DNA from 4 places in the Pseudomonas sp. GT1P32 genome. Region 3 is predicted to be linked to each of the others. Evidence: predicted binding sites of a transcription regulator. Region 3 holds the regulator's gene; each other region holds the start of a gene.

Region 1 (3,308 bases), 2.9 Mb from region 3:
TCGAACTGTGCGGCTTTGCCGACGGGTGAAGCGTCCGCCAGGCCGCTGGCCTTGATGCAACTGGCGAGCATGGCTTTGTCGAAAGCGGCCCAGGCGTCCGGGCTGGAGGCGTGGGTTTGGGTGGCGAGGGCGGTGAGGCAGAGGAAGGCGAGGGTGGTGGCTTTCATGGGGCAGGCATCCTTGTGCATGGGTGGGCCGAGTATGCCTGATGGGATGAGGTTGAATGTGTCGGCCCCTTCGCGGGCAAGCCTCGCTCCTACATTGTGATCACCGTACCTGTAGGAGCGAGGCTTGCCCGCGAAGGCGGTGTATCAGGCCGGAACCGGCTCCCGGCGGACCACAGTCATCCCGGCACTTTCGTACAACCGCTGCGCCCGAAGGTTGTCTTCCAATACCTTCAAATCCACAAAACCTTCGCGACGCTGCTGAAACACGTTGAATGCATTCAACAGCAACGCCCGGCCCAAACCCCGACCCTGAGCTCGCGGGTGCACCACCAGATTCTTGATGTAGGCGCTGGTCCAGCACTGGCATACACCCACGATACCGTCGGCATCCTGCGCAATGAAGCACAGGGAGGGATCGTATTCAGGGTCCGTCTCAAACCGCTGCTGCCAGATATCCAATGCCGGCACGCGACCGCCACCGTCCAGGTAACCCAGTTCCATCAAACGATGAACGTCTTCAGCCAGTTCTGGGCGATATTCGTGCAGGACAATGCCTTGAGGCCAGGTGATTGCGGGCACAACCTCCGCCAGGTTGCGCCGCATCAGAAAACAAAAAGCCTCGGCCAACTCAGTGACCTTGTTCGGCGACCGCCTTGGCCGCTTCGATCAGGCACTTGGTCAGGTCCGGCGAAGAGAACTTGGTCAGCACCGCGTTGGCGCCGGCCAGACGCGCTTTCTCGCTGTTCATCGCGCTGTCCAGCGAGGTGTGCAGCAGCACATACAGGTGCGCAAAATCCGGGGTTTCGCGCAGGGTGCGGGTGAAGGCGTAGCCGTCCATCTCTGACATTTCGATGTCTGAAACAATCAGGTTGATCTGCTGGGCGGTGCCTTGCAGGTCCAGCAGGCAATCGATGGCTTCCTTGGCACTGCGCGCGGTATGGCATTGCAGGCCGAGGTTGCGCAGGGTGTGCACCGATTGCTGCAGGGCCACCTGGCTGTCGTCGACCACCAGGATGCGCGCGTTGCCGAGCACTTCCGCGTCTTCCATGCTCAGTTCGGTCGGGGCCGTTTCGATCTGCGCCGGGGCGATGCCGTGGATGACCTTTTCGATGTCCAGCACCTGCACCAGCGTGCCGTCGACCGAGGTCACGCCAGTGATGTATGAGCGCACACCGCCGGAGCCGAAGGGCGGCGGACGGATGTCGGTGGTCAGGCAGTGGACGATCTTGCTCACCGCCTGAACATGCAGGCCCTGTTTGGAACGGCTGACGTCGGTGACGATCAGGCAACCGCCGTTCGGGTCTTCCAGCGGCCGCTCGCCGATCGCACGGCTGAGGTCGATCACCGACAACGACGCGCCGCGCAGGGTGGCAATGCCTTTGACGTGAGGATGTGATTCCGGCAGCTTGGTCAGCGGCGGGCAGGGAATGATTTCACTGACCTTGAGCAGGTTGATCGCCATCAACTTGCCGCTGCGCAAGGTAAACAGCAGAAGCGAAAGTGAGTCTGCGCGGGCTTTGGTGGTGGACATAAAAACCTTCTGTGGAAAAAGGTGATGGGCGAATGGAAGTCGCCAAAAGCTATCGATGCCGGGTTATCGACTTGATGGGGGCAGGCTTTAGGCTAAATGCCGATGTACAGGAAAATGCTGTCTCGTACCTGTAGGAGCCGGCTTGCTGGCGATAGCGGTTTGACTGAATACCGCGTCGACTGGATCGCCAGCAAGCCGGCTCCTACAAAAAAAGTTCATTTCATGCCCAGTCTTTTGGCCATTCTTCCGAGATTCGCCCGATCCAAGCCTAGCTCACGCGCCGCGCTCGCCCAGTTATTGTGGTGCCGATCCAGGCAAGCGCTGATCAATTGCCGCTGATAACTTTCAGTCGCCTCGCGCAAATCCCCTGACACCAACGTCACTGGAGTCGCGGTCGGTGGCTCGGACGCTACCTCAACGCTGGCGCTGGGTAAATCCAGATCCGCTGCACTCAAGCTGAGAATCTTCGGCCGTTCCCTGCAGTTACCCAGCGCTTTCAACGCGCTGCGCCCAATCAAGTGCTCCAGCTCCCGCACATTGCCTGGCCAGTCATACGCGAGCAGCGCCGCCTGGGCATCGCTGTTCAGGCGCAGGCTGTTGAGACCCATGCGCGAACGGTTCTGCTCCAGGAAGAAACCGCTGAGCAGCAGCACATCCCGCCCGCGATCCCGCAGGGCCGGCACCAATAGCGGGTAAACGCTCAACCGGTGGTAGAAGTCGGCACGATAACGGCCGCTGCGCACTTCTTCGGCCAGGTCGCGATTGGTCGCGGCGATGAGCCGCACATCGACTTGATGCTCTTTGTCCGACCCCAGCCGCTGCAATTGACCGCTTTGCAGCACACGCAGCAATTTGGCCTGCACCGTCAGCGACAGTTCGCCGACTTCATCGAGAAACAGCGTGCCGCCATTGGCCAGTTCGAATTTGCCGCGACGGTCGCTGGTCGCCCCGGTGAAGGCACCGCGCACATGGCCGAACAATTCGCTTTCCACCAGCGTGTCCGGCAGCGCGGCACAGTTGAGGCTGATGATCGGCTTGTCGGCTCGGGGCGAGGCGGCGTGAATCGCTTGGGCCACCAGTTCCTTGCCGACCCCGGTTTCACCGGTGATCAACACGGTCAGGTCACTGCCGCCGACCAGACTGATCTCTTCCACCAAGCGCTTGTGGGCCTTGCTCTGGCCGATCATCTCGCGGTTCTGCTGGCCGCTGGCCTGTCGGTACACCTCGGCGCGCTGATGCTCGTCTTCGACACGATTGGCCAGCCGTTCGATGCGCTCGGCGGCATTGACCGTGGCGGCGGCGAGGCTGGCGAAGGCTTGCAAGGTGTCCAGTTCGATCGGTTCTAAACGTTCCGGGTCGAGGGCGTCGAGGGTCAGCAAACCCCACGGACGTTCGTCGATAAACAGCGGGCAACCCATGCAGTCATGGACTTCAAGGTGATCGTCGAGGCCATCGACCAGTCCGTCATAAGGATCGGGCATGTCGCTGTCGGCGGCGAAGCGGGTCGGGCCGGGGCTGCTGAGCAGGGCTTCGAAGCGTGGGTGCTCGCTGACTTTGAAGCGTCGGCCGAGGGTGTCGGTGCTCAACCCGTCGACGGCCAGCGGCACCAG
Region 2 (3,308 bases), 1.2 Mb from region 3:
GGTGGCCGATGACATCCAGCAGCCAGATAAAACGCCCGGCCCAACCACCGCCTTCGTCGTCATACACGACGTAGACCGCATCGGGGTTGTGGCCCAGCTCACCAAACAACGCTTCGAGAGCCGCTTGCGGCGGCATCAGGCCCGGCGCCGGTGGCTGGCCGAGTTGCGTGCGTTTCGGATCGACAAAGCGCGCGCCGGGAATATGCCCTTCGGCATAGCGGGCGCTGCTGGTCAGGTCCACCAGAATCAGATCGCGGGCGTCGAGGCGAGAGAGCAAGTCGCTCGGTTCGATCACCAGCGGCAAGCCAGAGAAGTCAGACATGTGAGGTCTCCAGAGCACAAAGGGGAGGATTGTAGCGGGTCATTGGCCGCGATGGCTAAAGGTGTGCAGGGCTTTCTCGATGCACTGCGCCGTTTTGCCAAAGGCTTGCACGGTAATTTCAGAGAACGGCCCGCCGCCCTGGTCCGCCACCACGATCATGATCACGCGGCCGTTGTTGACCAGCGAGCGCAACAGCAGGTGTTCGCCACCGAACTGCGAGCGCAGGCTGGCCGGCAGCAGCGCCGAAAATTGTGCGTTGTTGGCCGGTGTCAGGCGTACCTGGGCTTGCTGCGAGAGCAGGCGTTGCAGCACGGTGCTTTGACTGACCAGGAAATTCAGACCGGCCGTTTCTTTCGGCAACCCGGCAACCTGGTGCACGCGCAGATTGGCGTGTGTGCGGTCGGCCATCAGGATCATCACCCGGCGCATGCCACATGCAACCAGTGCATCGCGGGCCGAGTTGGTCAAGTGCATGGCGTTGGTGAAACGACTCGGCTCCACCAGCAGCTCGGCGCATTGTTTGCGCCACTTGGTCAGGTCCTCGGCGGTCGGCGCCGGGGCCGGCAGCAGACCGGCGTGAACACGGTTCGTGCCCCACGGCCAGAGCAGCGCAACGGCCGGGTGCCAGAGGTCTGGCATGGCGTGGTGGCGCGCACTGTTGGCGGCCTGCTGGTGAAGTTGCTGCTGCACCTCGTCCATCGGCATTTGCAGGTAAAGGCTGGTCAGGTACTGCCAGCGCTCACTGTGCGGACAGTCCCAGGCCTGCTGTGCCGACAGCGCCAGACCGTTGGCCAGCAACACCGTGTTGGCCGGCTGATTGAGCCAGCGGCGTAACGTCGGATCGTCATCGAGACGGTTCTGCTGGCGCAATGGATGATCGCTGTCGCGCGCGATGCGCAGGACTTTCACCAGTTCCCGTTGCTCATTGAGTAGCAGCTTGTAACCCTGCTGCACCCAGTTCGGCAGGTGCCAGATTTCCACCAGTGCCTGACCGATTTCCAGCAGGCGTACGCCGAATAATTGTTTCTCGACTTTACGTGCGGACTCGCCCTTATGGATGACCCGCAGCTCCCATTCTTCGAGCAAATGCGGATGGGTCAGCGCCAACGGCCACATCGGCGATAAAAACAGCAGGCTGCCCCAGTGGATGTCCTGCCACAGCCGCGCCAGGCGAGCGGCGAAAAAGCCGTTGGCCTGTTGCGTCGCGTGCTGGCTGATCATCTGCAACTGACGCAGGGCCACGGGAATGTCCGATTCCGGCATCGCGGGCAGCCGTGCGAGCAGTTCTTCGGTGCGCTTCAAACCGAGGCGATTGATCGCCACCTCAAGGTTTTCCGCAGGCTCGGTCATGCTGCCGTGGGTGTGCCGGTTGGCTTCACGAATCACGCTCAAGGCCAGGGCGGGGCTGTCCTGCATCAGCTCGGCGATATCGCGCAACGAGCTGCGGTTGTCGCCGATGGCCTTGCAGACCCGGTCATGACTGCCTTGTGGAACGGGCAGGTGCACGCCGTCCAGAAGCTTGACCCAGCCTTGGAGAGTGTTTGGTTTTGGAGTTGGAACGTTCGTTTCGTTAGCCATGGTTGGACGCGATCATCGTCTGCATTACCTATGCCCGAAGTGGGCCAAATTGGCTTTTCGCCTGAACTGGCTATAGTCTGGCGCAGTTTTGCCGATAAGTAGAAGAAGAGATTTTTTAACTTCCGAATATGACCTTGAACCCGACTCAGTAAGTGCTCTCCTACCTATGGCTAAAATAATCGGCATCATCGTCGTATTCGCGAGCGTGCTCGGCGGATACGTGCTTTCCCACGGCAAGATTGCGGCCCTGATTCAACCCTTCGAGGTGATGATCATCGGTGGTGCGGCCCTTGGCGCATTCCTCCAGGCCAACCCCGGTTACATGACCCTGCACGTGCTCAAGAAGTCCTTGAGCATGTTCGGATCGCGGTTCAACCACGGCTACTATCTTGAAGTGTTGGGGCTGATCTACGAGATCCTCAACAAGAGTCGCCGCGAAGGCATGATGGCCATCGAAGGCGACATCGAAGATGCCGCCGCGAGTCCCATCTTCGCCAAGTACCCGTCGGTGCTCAAAGACGATCGTATGACTGCGTTCATCTGCGATTACCTGCGCATCATGTCCTCCGGCAACATGGCTCCCCATGAGCTGGAAGGCCTGTTCGACATGGAACTCTACAACCTCAAGGAAGACCTGGAGCACCCGTCCCACGCGGTGAACGGCATCGCCGACGCCATGCCCGGTTTCGGTATCGTCGCGGCGGTATTGGGTATCGTGGTGACCATGGCGTCCCTGGGCGAAGGCGACCAGAAGTCCATCGGTCTGCACGTGGGTGCGGCACTGGTTGGTACCTTCTTCGGTATTCTCGCGGCGTACGGTTTCTTCGGTCCGCTGGCCCACTCCCTGGCCCACGATGCCAAGGAAGAGCTGAACGTCTACGAAGCCATCAAGGCCTCGCTGGTGGCTTCGGCTTCCGGCATGCCGCCATCGCTGGCGGTAGAGTTCGGGCGCAAGGTTCTGTACCCGGCACACCGTCCTAGCTTCGCTGAGCTGGAACAAGCGGTTCGCGGTCGCTAAGTCATGGAAAATAATCAGCCGATTATTATCAAGCGCGTCAAGCGCATCGCCGGCGGGCATCACGGGGGCGCCTGGAAAATCGCCTTCGCCGACTTCGCGACGGCGATGATGGCGTTCTTCCTGGTGTTGTGGCTGCTGTCCACCGCGACACCGGAACAGAAGCTCGCCATCGCCGGTTACTTCAAAGACCCGATCGGCTTTTCCGAAAGCGGTACGCCGTACATCATCGATCTGGGCGGCACGCCGACCCTGGCGCCGGAAAACACCCTCAACCCCGAGGTGAAGTCCCAGCCGCAGCCGGACAAGGTGACTGTCGACGCCGAACAGGTCGAAGGCATGGCCGAAATGGTCGAGAAGGAACGCCTGGAGCTGTTGCTGCAAGAACTGCAG
Region 3 (3,308 bases):
GATGATCTGCATCTGCCGCGTCGTCATCAGTTGGTCAGTCGCGCCGTCAGCGTGCAAATGCAGGAAGAACCCAGCGAAGAAGCCATGGCTGACATGTTCGCTGATATTTATCACAGCCCGACCAAGCAGGTTGGCTGAGGTATTAATGAACAGTTTTTGTACCTACATCGATGGTCTGCCATGCATTGTTCAGTTGATGAACGCGCAGCCAGTAATGTGGCCTCCGTCTATGCAAGACAAGGTAAAGAAATAACATGGGCAGCATGCATCCCGTACAGGTGATCGCGGTGACCGGCGGCAAAGGTGGCGTCGGGAAGACTAACGTGTCAGTGAACTTGTCCCTGGCTCTAGCTGAGCTCGGCCGGCGCGTCATGCTGCTGGACGCCGATCTGGGGCTGGCGAATGTCGACGTCCTGCTGGGACTGACACCCAAACGTACCCTGGCCGACGTCATCGAAGGCCGCTGTGAGCTGCGCGACGTGTTGTTGCAGGGGCCAGGCGGCATCCGCATCGTCCCGGCCGCGTCCGGCACTCAAAGCATGGTTCATCTGAGTCCGGCCCAGCATGCCGGCCTGATCCAGGCGTTCAGCGATATCGGCGACAACCTCGACGTGCTCGTGATCGACACCGCTGCGGGTATTGGTGACTCGGTAGTCAGTTTTGTTCGCGCCGCGCAAGAAGTCTTGCTGGTGGTCTGCGACGAGCCGACTTCGATCACGGATGCCTACGCCCTGATCAAACTGCTCAACCGCGACTACGGCATGAACCGCTTCCGCGTCCTGGCCAACATGGCCCAGAGCCCGCAGGAAGGCCGCAACCTGTTCGCCAAGTTGACCAAGGTCACGGACCGCTTCCTCGACGTCGCCTTACAATACGTCGGTGCGGTGCCGTACGACGAAAGCGTGCGCAAGGCTGTGCAGAAACAGCGCGCGGTCTATGAAGCCTTCCCTCGTTCCAAGTGCTCCCTGGCTTTCAAGGCCATCGCACAAAAAGTCGATACCTGGCCGCTGCCTGCCAACCCGCGCGGGCACCTGGAGTTTTTCGTCGAGCGCCTCGTGCAACAAACGGCAGGACCCGTGCTATGACAGCCAGCGGTTACAACCTCTACAAGAAGTCGGCGCGTGACGCGCAGTACGAGCTGATCGAGCGTTACGCGCCACTGGTCAAACGCATTGCTTACCACCTGCTGGCGCGACTGCCAGCCAGTGTCCAGGTCGAAGACCTGATCCAGGCCGGGATGATCGGCCTGCTTGAAGTATCCACCAAATATGACGCCAGCAAAGGCGCGAGTTTCGAGACGTACGCGGGCATCCGGATCCGCGGCGCCATGCTTGATGAAGTGCGCAAAGGGGACTGGGCGCCACGTTCGGTCCACCGCAATACCCGCATGGTCAGCGACGCAATTCGCTCGATTGAAGCTAAAACCGGCCGTGACGCTAAAGATCACGAAGTTGCGGCCGAACTCCAATTGAGTCTCGACGATTACTACGGGATTTTGAACGACACCCTGGGCAGCCGCTTGTTCAGTTTCGACGACCTGTTGCAGGACGGCGAACACGAAGGGCTGCATGAGGATGGCGCGAGTGCTCATCTCGAGCCGTCGCGCGATCTGGAAGATGAACGCTTCCAGGCAGCGCTGGCGGACGCGATTGCCAATTTGCCGGAGCGTGAGCGACTGGTGTTGGCGCTGTACTACGACGAAGAGTTGAATCTCAAGGAAATCGGTGAGGTCCTGGGGGTCAGCGAATCTCGGGTCAGCCAGTTACACAGCCAGTGCGCGGCCCGTTTGCGGGGGCGTTTGGGGGAGTGGCGAGCGCGCTGAAGGCAGTGTGGGGACACTGCGAACTTGGCTGGTGTGGTGTTGAACTGCACCGGTCTCGATCTGTTGTGCTCCAGACAGTCATTGAGTGCTTTGCCGGATTGATTGAAATGGCGCGTCCAGGTGCTGGGCGCGTTTAAGTCTGCTTGGAGGTCGAATTGGACAAGAACATGAAAATCCTCATCGTTGATGACTTCTCAACGATGCGGCGGATCATAAAAAACCTGTTGCGTGACCTTGGGTTCACCAACACGGTCGAGGCCGACGATGGCATTACTGCCATTCCGGTTCTCAACAGCGGAAGCATCGACTTTCTGGTAACAGACTGGAACATGCCTGGCATGACCGGTATCGATCTGCTGCGCCACGTGCGCGCCGATGAAAAGCTCAAGCACCTGCCGGTGCTGATGGTGACCGCTGAAGCCAAGCGCGAGCAGATCATTGAAGCGGCCCAGGCCGGCGTAAACGGCTATGTGGTCAAACCCTTCACGGCCCAGGCGTTGAAAGAAAAAATCGAGAAGATTTTCGAACGCATCGGTTGAGAAACTGCGCCACGGGGAAGCTATGGACCAAAACGAATCTTCACAGGGCGATTTTGAATCGACCCTGAAAAAACACGCGGTCGAACTGGTCGAAAGCCTTGAAAAAGGCAAGTTCGGCGACGCTGTGCAACTGATCCATGAGCTCAACCAGACCCGTGACCGCGGCCTGTATCAGGAAGTGGGCAAGCTCACCCGCGAGCTGCACAGTGCGATCGTCAATTTTCAGATTGACCCGCACATGCCGCAAGCCGAGGAAGTGTCCCAGATCACAGATGCCACCGAGCGTCTGGGTTACGTTGTCAAGCTGACAGAGGCCGCAGCCAACCGCACCATGGATCTGGTCGAAAACTCCACGCCGCTGGTCAACAGCCTGAGCGATGAAGCTCAGGCGCTGAGCACGGACTGGGGGCGGTTCATGCGTCGCGAAGTCGGGGCTGAGGAGTTTCGTGAACTGGCACGGCGTGTCGATGGTTTCCTGACACGCAGCAGCGTGGACAACCGTGCGGTGTCGAGCAACCTCAACGACATTCTGCTCGCTCAGGATTATCAGGACCTCACCGGTCAAGTGATCAAGCGTGTGACCCAATTGGTCACCGAAGTTGAAAGCAACCTGCTCAAGCTCGTGCTTATGGCCAGTCAGGTGGACCGCTTTGCGGGCATCGAACATGACCGTGAAGCGATGCTTGCAGAAAAAGATCCGCAAAAACATCTCTCTCAGGGTGAAGGTCCGCAGATTCATGCCGATAAAAGAGAAGATGTTGTGTCCGGTCAGGACGATGTGGACGATTTGTTATCCAGCCTGGGATTCTAGAGTTTTAGCATTTTAGGTTTTTTAGGTTTTTAGACCTTAGGAGCACCCCCTTAATGAGCTTCGGCGCCGATGAAGAGATCCTTCAGGATTTCCTGGTTGAGGCCGGCGAGATTCTAGAGCAACTGTCCGAACAGCT
Region 4 (3,308 bases), 1.7 Mb from region 3:
GTTGAGGTGCTGGGTGAAGGCCAGTCCCGAGCGACATGGACCATCATCGCCGAGCCGGCCTCGGGCGGCGCGGAGGCGCTGCCGGGATTCAAGGATTTTGTGCAGGGGTTTGCCGATGATGCGATGAATAATGTGTTGAAGCTGTTTGCGTAGGACACACTTTTTTCGGTGATGAGCCAGTCCTCTTCGCGGGCAAGCCTCGCTCCTACAAGGTATCGAGTAACCTGTAGGAGCGAGGCTTGCCCGCGAAGAACGATAACGCGGTAGATCTGACCTGAATCAGATCTTGAAGCTATCAACCAACTGCTTCAACCGATTCGCCTGCAACGACAACGCATCGCAATCCTTCAACGTTTCATTGAGGTTGGCCACGCTCTGCTGATTCAGCAGATTGATCTGGTTAACGTCGACGTTGAGGGTTTCCACCACCGCCGTCTGCTCCTCGGTCGCTGCTGCCACCGACTGGTTCATCCCGTCGATTTCGCCAATGCGCTTCGTCACGCTGACCAGACGCAGACCCGCCTGGTTCGCCACTTCAACGCTCTCTTCGCTGGAGACCTGACTGGCGTTCATGGTGGTCACCGCTTCACGCGAACCGATCTGCAGCGACGTGATCATCTTGTGAATCTCCTCGGCCGACTCCTGCGTGCGATGCGCCAGGTTGCGCACCTCGTCCGCCACCACCGCAAAACCACGACCGGCTTCACCGGCACGAGCCGCTTCAATGGCCGCGTTGAGTGCGAGCAGGTTGGTCTGCTGGGAGATGCCTTTGATCACATCGAGAATGTGCCCAATGTTGTCGGTGCTCGCGTTCAGGGTTTCGATCTGCGTGCACGACAGGCTGATTTTCTGCGACAGCTCGGTCATGGCCAGAATGGTTTTTTCCACCACCTGACGACCGTCATCGGCCTGCTCGCTCGCGCCGCTCGCATGCTGCGAAGCGTCGGCGGCGTTGCGGGCGATTTCCTGGGTGGCGGCGCCCAACTGGTTAATCGCCGCCGCCACACTGTTGGTGCGCGCACTTTGTTCGTCGGAACCGACGATCGACGCGTTGGACGAAGCCATCACCCGTTGCGACAGGTCATGGACCTGCCGGGTTGCCGAGGACACTTCGGAAATCGACGCGTGAATTCGCTCCACGAACTGGTTGAAGGAACCGCCCAGTTCGCCGAATTCGTCTTTGCTTTCCACGGACAGACGACGGGTCAGGTCGCCTTCGCCCTGGGCGATGTCCTGCATCGCACGACCCATGGTGGTCAGCGGACGCATCAGCACGTTGATCAGCAGGGTCAGCAGCACCGCAATGACGGCGACAGCGATAAACATCGCGATCAACGCTGAGGTGCGGAATTGGCTCAATGGTGCGTAGGCCTTGTCCTTATCGATCGACAGACCGATGTACCACGCAGCATTCGGCAAACCGTTGACCGGGGTGAACGAGAGGATGCGTTCCTGGTTGTTCAGGGTGACTTGCTGATTGCCCTTCTCGATGCGCAGGCCGGCGTTGGGGTAGATGTCCTTCAGGTTCTTCATGACCTGGTCTTTGTCCGGGCTGACGATCACCTGGCCGTCGGCACTGACCAGAAACGCATGGCCAATGCCGCCGAAGTCCACCGAGTTGATGATCTTCACCAGGGTTTCCAGGCTCAGGTCACCGCCGACCACGCCAAGCAACTCGCCATTCTTTTTCACCGGCATGGCGATGGTCACGACCAACCCACCGACGGCAGCCATGTAAGGCGGGGTCAGCATGGTTTTGTCAGCGACAACCGCTTGCTTGTACCAGGGACGCTGACGTGGGTCGTAGCCGTCCGGCATCTTCGCGTCCGGGCGTTGAGTGAACACACCATTAGTCTGGCCGACGTACGTGAACTGGAAGTTGGAGGTGAAGGCCGGCTGATCAACCAGCCCCGGCAGATCGGCATTGGCGCCTTGATGAGCGACGTTTTGCGCGAGGTTTTCCAGCACCAGCACGCGGCCACTCATCCAGTTCTGCACGCTACTGGCGGTCAGGTCGCCGGCTTGTTGAACGGAGGATTCGAGGTTTTGCCGAATGGTATTTCGCTGCAGATAGTCGTTGTACAAAGTGAACAACGCAAAAGCCAGCACCACGACGCCGGAGGCGGCCAACAGGATTTTATGGCTGAACTTGAGATTCATTTCATAGGGCTTCTATGCAGAAAGTGGGGATGCGTTCCGGGTTGCAACATTCCATGTACAGCTCAAGCGGCTCTATGGCCGCTCTACTTTGGTGCACGCATGTCTCACCAGTCTGTCGGCACAGGTGGGATAAATCTTAGGGGCATGTACGAAATGACCGGTATTTCCGTCAGATACCCGCCGAACGGCGTGCTAGAGCGCTTGAGTAGCATTGGTGTGATGACGGTTGTTCGAGCGGCAGTTGCAAATTCCCCGTCCCTTGACAACAATGCGACTAATTATCATTTGTGACGTTCGGGCTGTTGCGTTCATGTCCTCACCTGAGTTTGCAGTACAGGCGCTTTACGGTAGCCATCACGGTTGGCTCAACACGTGGCTGCGCGCTTGACTGGGCAATACGGCCGAAGGGCTCACTCTCTGATGGGCTTGTCCCTGCGTTCGGTGGAGCGCTATGTCGCTGATACGCTCTATCACTGCTATCTGCTGCGGTACCAAACATGATGCCTGTGGATAATCCGTCACTGGGTCGGCGTGGCGAACCTCATCAACAGGTGGTCAAACAAGCCATCCACTGGCTGCTGCGCTTGCGAAACAACGCGAGCAATCCCAGGCTCCGCCAGCAATGCGATGTCTGGCGGGCAGAACATCAGGAACACGAACTGGCCTGGCAACGGGTGCAGTCCCTGCACGCCGAACTCAGCAACAATCTGCGTGCGGTACCCGGTGCCCACGTCGCCTTCAACACGCTGGAAAACAGTGCTCAAGGACCGGGCAGGCGCCAGGCCTTGAAACTGTTGTCGGGTGCGTTGTTGATGGGGTCGGCAGCATGGCTGGGCAGGGATCTGACGGGCTGGCAACAGTGGACCGCGGATTTCGCCACCGCTACGGGCGAGCGCCGTGGTTTCCAGCTGCCGGATGGCACGCGACTGGAACTGAATACCGCCAGCTCAGTGGATCTGGACTACACCGTGCACCAGCGCCTGATCAAACTGACCCGTGGCGAAATCATCGTGACGTGCGGCGGGGCCGATGAAGGATCTTCACTGGATCGACCGCTACGCGTGCACAGTCACCACGGTGTGTATGAGGGCGTCGCCGCACGTTTCATCCTTCGTCAGGAAGCGGACTGCACGCGGCTCAGCGTGACC

The links. The regulator FliA, encoded in region 3, starts transcription of late flagellar genes. The targets are predictions, from matches to a motif close to CTAAAGTTTNNNNNNNNNNNGCCGNTAA.
Region 1: ACYZUC_RS25580 (chemotaxis protein CheW) is a predicted target of FliA. The motif match lies at 1,762-1,789, and genes of this name have one in related genera.
Region 2: motA (flagellar motor stator protein MotA) is a predicted target of FliA. The motif match lies at 1,971-1,998, and genes of this name have one in related genera.
Region 4: ACYZUC_RS19575 (methyl-accepting chemotaxis protein) is a predicted target of FliA. The motif match lies at 2,273-2,300, and genes of this name have one in related genera.

The regions. Positions count from the first base shown of each region.
Region 1 covers NZ_CM142704.1:5,562,912-5,566,219, forward strand. Annotated here, with positions in the region: gene ACYZUC_RS25570 (hypothetical protein) at 1-167, opposite strand, end outside; gene ACYZUC_RS25575 (GNAT family N-acetyltransferase) at 312-770, opposite strand; gene ACYZUC_RS25580 (chemotaxis protein CheW) at 796-1,698, opposite strand; gene norR (nitric oxide reductase transcriptional regulator NorR) at 1,914-3,308, opposite strand, start outside.
Region 2 covers NZ_CM142704.1:3,840,010-3,843,317, reverse strand. Annotated here, with positions in the region: gene ACYZUC_RS17615 (rhodanese-like domain-containing protein) at 1-322, opposite strand, end outside; gene ACYZUC_RS17610 (HDOD domain-containing protein) at 362-1,900, opposite strand; gene motA (flagellar motor stator protein MotA) at 2,067-2,918, shown strand; gene motB (flagellar motor protein MotB) at 2,922-3,308, shown strand, end outside.
Region 3 covers NZ_CM142704.1:2,626,667-2,629,974, reverse strand. Annotated here, with positions in the region: gene flhF (flagellar biosynthesis protein FlhF) at 1-138, shown strand, start outside; gene fleN (flagellar synthesis regulator FleN) at 255-1,085, shown strand; gene fliA (RNA polymerase sigma factor FliA) at 1,082-1,822, shown strand; gene ACYZUC_RS12040 (chemotaxis response regulator CheY) at 1,990-2,361, shown strand; gene ACYZUC_RS12035 (protein phosphatase CheZ) at 2,384-3,172, shown strand; gene ACYZUC_RS12030 (chemotaxis protein CheA) at 3,226-3,308, shown strand, end outside.
Region 4 covers NZ_CM142704.1:4,292,793-4,296,100, forward strand. Annotated here, with positions in the region: gene ACYZUC_RS19570 (SRPBCC family protein) at 1-153, shown strand, start outside; gene ACYZUC_RS19575 (methyl-accepting chemotaxis protein) at 280-2,160, opposite strand; partial or broken gene ACYZUC_RS19580 (sigma-70 family RNA polymerase sigma factor) at 2,581-2,661, shown strand; gene ACYZUC_RS19585 (FecR domain-containing protein) at 2,661-3,308, shown strand, end outside.